One region of the Paenibacillus sp. FSL P2-0121 genome, then DNA from elsewhere that is predicted to be linked to it. Evidence: a T-box and tRNA genes for the amino acid it is inferred to sense, from the RefSeq annotation. Region 1 holds a T-box; the other holds one or more tRNA genes.
The links. The T-box of region 1 lies ahead of trpS (tryptophan--tRNA ligase). A T-box ahead of a tRNA ligase gene usually reads a tRNA of that ligase, here a tRNA-Trp.
Positions count from the first base shown of each region.

Region 2: it encodes a tRNA-Trp, which carries the amino acid that the T-box ahead of trpS (tryptophan--tRNA ligase) is inferred to sense. The anticodon was not compared.

Region 1 is NZ_CP150245.1:3,049,656-3,053,043, reverse strand. Features, by position in the region: gene MKY54_RS13440 (winged helix-turn-helix transcriptional regulator) at 218-601, shown strand; gene MKY54_RS13435 (hypothetical protein) at 752-1,177, opposite strand; T-box leader at 1,375-1,656, shown strand; gene trpS (tryptophan--tRNA ligase) at 1,759-2,754, shown strand; gene MKY54_RS13425 (aminopeptidase) at 2,824-3,388, opposite strand, start outside.
Region 2 is NZ_CP150245.1:6,079,590-6,082,977, forward strand. Features, by position in the region: gene MKY54_RS26700 (BMP family ABC transporter substrate-binding protein) at 1-98, opposite strand, end outside; gene MKY54_RS26705 (AraC family transcriptional regulator) at 426-1,181, shown strand; tRNA gene MKY54_RS26710 (tRNA-Leu) at 1,317-1,395, opposite strand; tRNA gene MKY54_RS26715 (tRNA-Cys) at 1,410-1,483, opposite strand; tRNA gene MKY54_RS26720 (tRNA-Gly) at 1,493-1,567, opposite strand; tRNA gene MKY54_RS26725 (tRNA-Gln) at 1,574-1,648, opposite strand; tRNA gene MKY54_RS26730 (tRNA-His) at 1,668-1,743, opposite strand; tRNA gene MKY54_RS26735 (tRNA-His) at 1,787-1,862, opposite strand; tRNA gene MKY54_RS26740 (tRNA-Trp) at 1,886-1,959, opposite strand; tRNA gene MKY54_RS26745 (tRNA-Tyr) at 1,966-2,051, opposite strand; tRNA gene MKY54_RS26750 (tRNA-Thr) at 2,057-2,132, opposite strand; tRNA gene MKY54_RS26755 (tRNA-Phe) at 2,161-2,236, opposite strand; tRNA gene MKY54_RS26760 (tRNA-Asp) at 2,247-2,324, opposite strand; tRNA gene MKY54_RS26765 (tRNA-Met) at 2,350-2,426, opposite strand; tRNA gene MKY54_RS26770 (tRNA-Val) at 2,444-2,519, opposite strand; tRNA gene MKY54_RS26775 (tRNA-Glu) at 2,575-2,649, opposite strand; tRNA gene MKY54_RS26780 (tRNA-Ser) at 2,668-2,760, opposite strand; tRNA gene MKY54_RS26785 (tRNA-Asn) at 2,764-2,839, opposite strand; rRNA gene MKY54_RS26790 (23S ribosomal RNA) at 2,900-3,388, opposite strand, start outside.

The DNA of each region.
Region 1 (3,388 bases):
TTAGCCTCCTCTCTTCAACCTTTCATAGATTAAGACGGGGGAGGTATAGAAACGGTTTTTATTTCACTTAACTTTTTTTCGCCCAAAGCTCTCTAAATTATAGCATTCTATAAAAATTGAACGAAAAATGTTATGATGAGTTAAATTGGACATAATTAATAGTACGCACTCAAAAGTGCCATAGGTGCTAAAAAGTACCCATACCTTGGAGGTTATCATGACAACAACATCTACAACAACTGTCAAGAAAAAATACAATATTTCTGTTGAAGCCACACTAGAGGTCATCGGAGGGAAATGGAAATGCGTAATTCTATGTCATTTAACTCATGGCAAAAAACGCACCTCCGAGTTAAAACAGTTGATGCCCGGCATTACTCAAAAAATGTTAACCCAGCAGCTACGCGAGCTTGAGGCAGACGGAATCATCAACCGAATTGTTTATAATCAGGTTCCACCAAAAGTAGAATACGAGCTTAGTGAATATGGGGATAGTTTAAGCGATATTTTGACTGCATTATGTAATTGGGGAGAACAACATATCATTAAGCAATACGGTGATAAATACGCTGTTTTAGAGGATAACATCTTAAATAAATAAACCGCTATATCAAGGAAATGGTTGGAGATTTATGCTGTGAGAGTTGTACTTCAATTATATGCCCACGAAAAAAGGACAGCTGAATCAGATCGATTCAACTGTCCAAAGCTTTGATTCACCCGTCCCTTAAATGGCGCACAGAGACATAACTTAAATTACGCCCTCTCCTCCAATAGCAGTTGCTGTGAATGATATGGGTCCAAATAGATTGATAGGCAAGTTGCTATCATTCTGAATTACCAATTCATAGTTGTGGACTCCAATATAAGCACCATCGACCCACTGAGCACTTAATTGAATATCAGTAATTGTAGTAAAACGATAAAAGGATCTATAAATATCGACTCCAGCTCGTCGGATGATAACAAGAAATTGGCTATTAGCAAGTGCAGTAAGACTAAAACTTCCATTTAACTCGACTCTACTGGAGAAAGAAGCCGGATTAGCCGGACTAATATTTACTTGCGCTGTAGCTAAACCCGCTCCAGCTCCAGGAATCCCTGCAACCGTTATAGCAGTAGTAAACGGATCTAACGGGATTTTTGCCTGTGACCCATAACTTATTATTGTCGCCATTTATCATCACTCCATTTCAAGGTTATAGAGTAGTATATTGTGAATCCACAATGATAGATTGGACTTAATTCCTGATGATTATATACATTTAAGGTATACTTTGCTAGATCATATAAACCTAGATACCTCGTCAATCACCATACGATTTCTACTCATTGACAACACCCCTGTTCAGCATTACAATAATTCACATATCATGAACAACGATGACAAAGGGTAAGTAGACAGACGAACATGGTCTTCAGAGAGCCGGTGGTAGGTGCGAACCGGTGACCAGCGTATGCTCGAATGGCCTTTATAGTTGTTTTTCCGAACTATCTAATGGATGCAGTAGGGAAAACCGGGGTTCCCGCCGTTATCAAGGGACCTGTATCGAGAATAAATTCAACCTCTCCGTACAGGTAAGAGAAGATCGAAAGCCAAGAATCGTAAGGTGACACGATCATTTAAGGTGGTACCACGACAACTTCGTCCTTATTGGATGAGGTTTTTTTGTCATTTAAAGGAGGTGATGGCCATGGATGATGGCTGGTGGTGGCGACTCGAGTGTAACCAAATGCTAAATAACAGGAGGAATTTATATGATGAACGAACGTGTCTTAACTGGAGATCGAGTGACTGGAAAGCTTCACCTTGGCCATTACGCCGGCAGCTTGCAGACCCGAGTAGCCCTTCAGGAGCAATATGAAACTTTTGTGTTTTTAGCGGATATTCAAGCCCTAACGACCCATTTTGATCGTCCACAGCTGCTGGGTCAACATCTGCATGAGATCACACTGGACTATTTATCTGCGGGTATAAATCCGGAGAAAACAACTATATTTATTCAATCGATGATCCCTGAAATCGCAGAGCTGACCCTCTTGTTCTCTATGTTTGTTACTGTGAATTCTTTACGGCATAATCCCACGATTAAAGCCGAATCGAAAAATTCGAGCTTAGATGAATTGTATTACGGTTTTCTTGGTTATCCAGTTAGTCAGACTGCTGACATAACATTTTGTAAAGCAACGATAATTCCTGTAGGGGAAGACCAACTCCCTCATCTGGAATTAACCCGTAAAATCGTCCGCAGATTCAACGAGCTGTACAGCCCGATACTGGTGGAACCCAGAGCGCTGATCAGTGAGACTCCGAGGCTTGTGGGTACGGATGGCAACGCTAAAATGAGTAAAAGCCTTGGCAATGCCATCGAGCTGGACTCCACTAAGGAAGAGATTATCTTTAAGATACGAAAAGCCACAACCGATCCAGCGCGTGTGCATAAAAATGATCCTGGACATCCAGATATCTGTCCTATTTTTGCTTATCATGGTGCTTTTCGCTCAGCGGGGGTAACCGAAATTCGTGAAGGCTGTGAGCGGGGTACCATGGGTTGTTCTGCTTGCAAACAGTTGATTTCGACAGCTCTAGATCAGCTTATAGAACCGATGCGAGAGCGTCGTTCCTATTATGCTACTAAGCCCAAGCTTGTGCAGGAAATCTTAATCTCTGGAACACAGCATGCCCGCAGCATTGCTCAAGAAACAATGGCCGAAATACGTGAGGCTATGTGTCTTAACTATTTTTCAATCTAAAAATGACCAGTATAGGCACTCAAAAAAAGCCGGAATCTCATTGGAAGAGATCCGGCTTTTTTCTTCTCCTTACAACACCCAATTTCCTTTACGGAATACGGGTTCAATCGTGCCGTCCGCCAGCTCTCCGTCAATATCCAGCTCTGCTGAACCGATCATAAAATCGACATGAGTTAAGCTGACATTAGCTCCTCTAGCCACAAGCTCTTCGTTCGTAAGCTTTGTGCCGCCTTCAATATTTACAGGATAAGCACTTCCTAGCGCGAAATGGCAGGAGGCATTCTCATCAATCCCTGTATTGTAAAAAATGCGGTTCAAGCGAGAGATTGGAGAATCATGCTGCACTAAGGCTACTTCTCCTAGATAAGATGCACCTTCATCCGTTGCCAGCAGTGAGGTTAAATGTTCGCGTCCGGATTCAGCTTCATAAGCTACGACTTTCCCTTTTTCAAAAGTGAATGAAAGTCCTTCAACCAACCGTCCATTCAAATTAAGAGGGAGCGTGCTTCTAACTGTGCCATTAACGCCAGTACGATGGGGCATGGAATAAATCTCTTCCGTTGGCATATTAGCTACAAAATATACGCCTTTATCATTCTCACCGCCACCCCCGCGCCATAAATGGCCTTCCGGA
Region 2 (3,388 bases), 3.0 Mb from region 1:
GTATTCGTTGAAGAACCATTATTGGACGTGTTATTCCCACATGCTGTGACCAGAACCATCACCATTAATAACAACAAAGAAAGAACTTTTTTATTCATTACTCTATTCCACCCCTAATTTTAGTTGGTTAGTAATCCGCAGAATCCCATCTTCACCCATTGTATAATTCACGGTTCAAATGGAAATTCTCTTTTTTCCAAATAAAGTATCATTAAAAGTAATAAACTTAACGTTTAGGCTCAAAAATAGCAATAAAAATACCATTATTATTAATAATCCGCTTTATTTCCGAACGAGATGGCCAGTCAGGTTGCGAACTTTCGGATTTATTGATACGATCATAACAAATATTATTAAAAATAATTATATGATTTCGGTCATTGTTTTGTACGATTCGGCTAAAACATAAGTATTGGAGGATCATCATGGATCGTGTTCTATATATTGTAAGTGCCACACATGAGCTAAATACTTATATCCCTCCACACCAGCATGAATGCTACGAACTAGTCTATTATTTACAGGGGGTAGGGACAACCAATGTTGGCCCACGAAGTTACCATTTTCGCTCCTCTTCTTTCGCGCTTGTGCCACCCAATCATAAACATGACGAGCACCACCGTGAGGATGCAAATGTATTATTTGTAGGCTTCCACTCAGAACACCCCAATATGAGTAATCTGCTCGGCGTATATGAAGATGATAAAGATCAGACCGTTCTTCAAATCCTGCTGCGAATGAAAGCAGAGTTTACACGCAAGCAAGACGGATTCTCTGAGCTTCTAAACCTACAAATGAGCGAGATTACCGTCCATCTTATGAGGCTTCTTAGTGCCTCTGGATATCAATCCCCAACAGAAGATCGAGTACAATATGTCCTTAATTATATGAATGAGCATTATCGCCATAAATTGTCCGTCGAAACACTATCAGAAATGTCCGGATATAGTTACGATCGTTTTCGCCATCTATTTAAAGAACGTTTCGGGTCTTCACCCCTGCGGTATTTGCTGTTAAAACGCCTGGATTATGCAAAATCTCTATTACGTCATACTCAGATGCAAATCTCTGAAGTATCTGCTGCTGCAGGTTTTGTGAACGATGCCCAATTCTGCAATATGTTCAAACGAGAAATAGGTCTTACCCCGCGAGCATTCCGCATTAATAATCAATCAGGTTAATCACTAATCAGATTAAAAAAAGCCGTTGAAATAGAGAAACTCTCTATTCAACGGCTTACTGCTGTAAACCCAAGGACATAAAGAAAAAGGTTTGTAAGATTGCTTATAAAAGCATTCTTACAAACCTTTTTAAGATACCGGCGAGAGGACTCGAACCTCCACGGTTTCCCACTCGATTTTGAGTCGAGCGCGTCTGCCATTCCGCCACGCCGGCACATATGAACTAAATGGAGGCGCCACCCAGATTTGAACTGGGGATAAAGCTTTTGCAGAGCTTTGCCTTACCACTTGGCTATGGCGCCATGAAAACTTGGAGCGGACGACGGGAATCGAACCCGCGACCCTCGCCTTGGCAAGGCGATGCTCTACCGCTGAGCCACGTCCGCATAAAATGGCTGGGGATATAGGATTCGAACCTATGAGTGACGGAGTCAAAGTCCGTTGCCTTACCGCTTGGCTAATCCCCAATAACATTTTAAAGTAAAATGGGGCGACTGATGGGTCTCGAACCCACGAATGCCGGAACCACAATCCGGTGCGTTAACCCCTTCGCCACAGTCGCCATATTAAGTTGATATTGTTGCCATTATTCATTTTAAAGTAAATGGGGCGGCCGATGGGTCTCGAACCCACGAATGCCGGAACCACAATCCGGTGCGTTAACCCCTTCGCCACGGCCGCCATATTAAACTTTAGAAAGAACTTGGCAGGGGCAGCAGGAATTGAACCCACACCAACGGTTTTGGAGACCGTTGTTCTACCTTTAAACTATGCCCCTAAAAACTGGTGGAGGATGATGGATTCGAACCACCGAACACTCACGTGAGCAGATTTACAGTCTGATGCGTTTGGCCACTTCGCTAATCCTCCAAGGATGGTGCCGGCGAGAGGACTTGAACCCCCAACCTACTGATTACAAGTCAGTTGCTCTACCAATTGAGCTACACCGGCATGGCACTCATTCTTTTGTGATGATAAATGGTGGCTCGGGACGGAATCGAACCGCCGACACGAGGATTTTCAGTCCTCTGCTCTACCGACTGAGCTACCGAGCCATGATGAAAATGGCGGAACCGACGGGATTCGAACCCGCGATCTCCTGCGTGACAGGCAGGCATGTTAGGCCAACTACACCACGGTTCCAAAAGATATAATTGCTTAAGTTAATTGGTTGCGGGGGCAGGATTTGAACCTGCGGCCTTCGGGTTATGAGCCCGACGAGCTACCGGGCTGCTCCACCCCGCGTCAGTAAGAAAGTGTTATGGTGGAGGCTGAGGGGATCGAACCCCCGACCCTCTGCTTGTAAGGCAGATGCTCTCCCAGCTGAGCTAAGCCTCCATAAACAACAATTGTTATTGTACCAAAGTCCACTAGGATAAATCAAGTGAAAATTTGGTGACCCGTATGGGATTCGAACCCATGTTACCTCCGTGAAAGGGAGGTGTCTTAACCCCTTGACCAACGGGCCATACTAATTAAAAATTTGTGGCGGAGAGAGAGGGATTCGAACCCTCGAGACGCTTGTGGCGCCTACACGATTTCCAATCGTGCTCCTTCGGCCAAACTCGGACACCTCTCCATATGGCTCCCCGAACAGGACTCGAACCTGTGACAACTCGATTAACAGTCGAGTGCTCTACCAACTGAGCTATCAGGGAATATTCATACCAGGCTTGATGCCTGAAAACTGAATCCGAAACGAATCTGCATTCTACGTATAGGATAAGCCCTCGACCGATTAGTATTGGTCAGCTCCATGCATTACTGCACTTCCACCTCCAACCTATCTACCTCGTCGTCTTCAAGGGGTCTTACTAATTGGGAAATCTCATCTTGAGGGGGGCTTCACGCTTAGATGCTTTCAGCGCTTATCCCGTCCGTACGTAGCTACCCAGCCATGCTCCTGGCGGAACAACTGGTGCACCAGCGGTACGTCCATCCCGGTCCTCTCGTACTAAGGACAGCTCCTCTCAAATTTCCTGCGCCCACGACAGATAGGGACCGAACTGTCTCACGACGTTCTGAACCCAGCTCGCGTACCGCTTTAATGGGCGAACAGCCCAACCCTTGGGACCTACTTCAGCCCCAGGATGCGATGAGCCGACATCGAGGTGCCAAACCTCCCCGTCGATGTGGACTCTTGGGGGAGATAAGCCTGTTATCCCCAGGGTAGCTTTTATCCGTTGAGCGATGGCCCTTCCATGCGG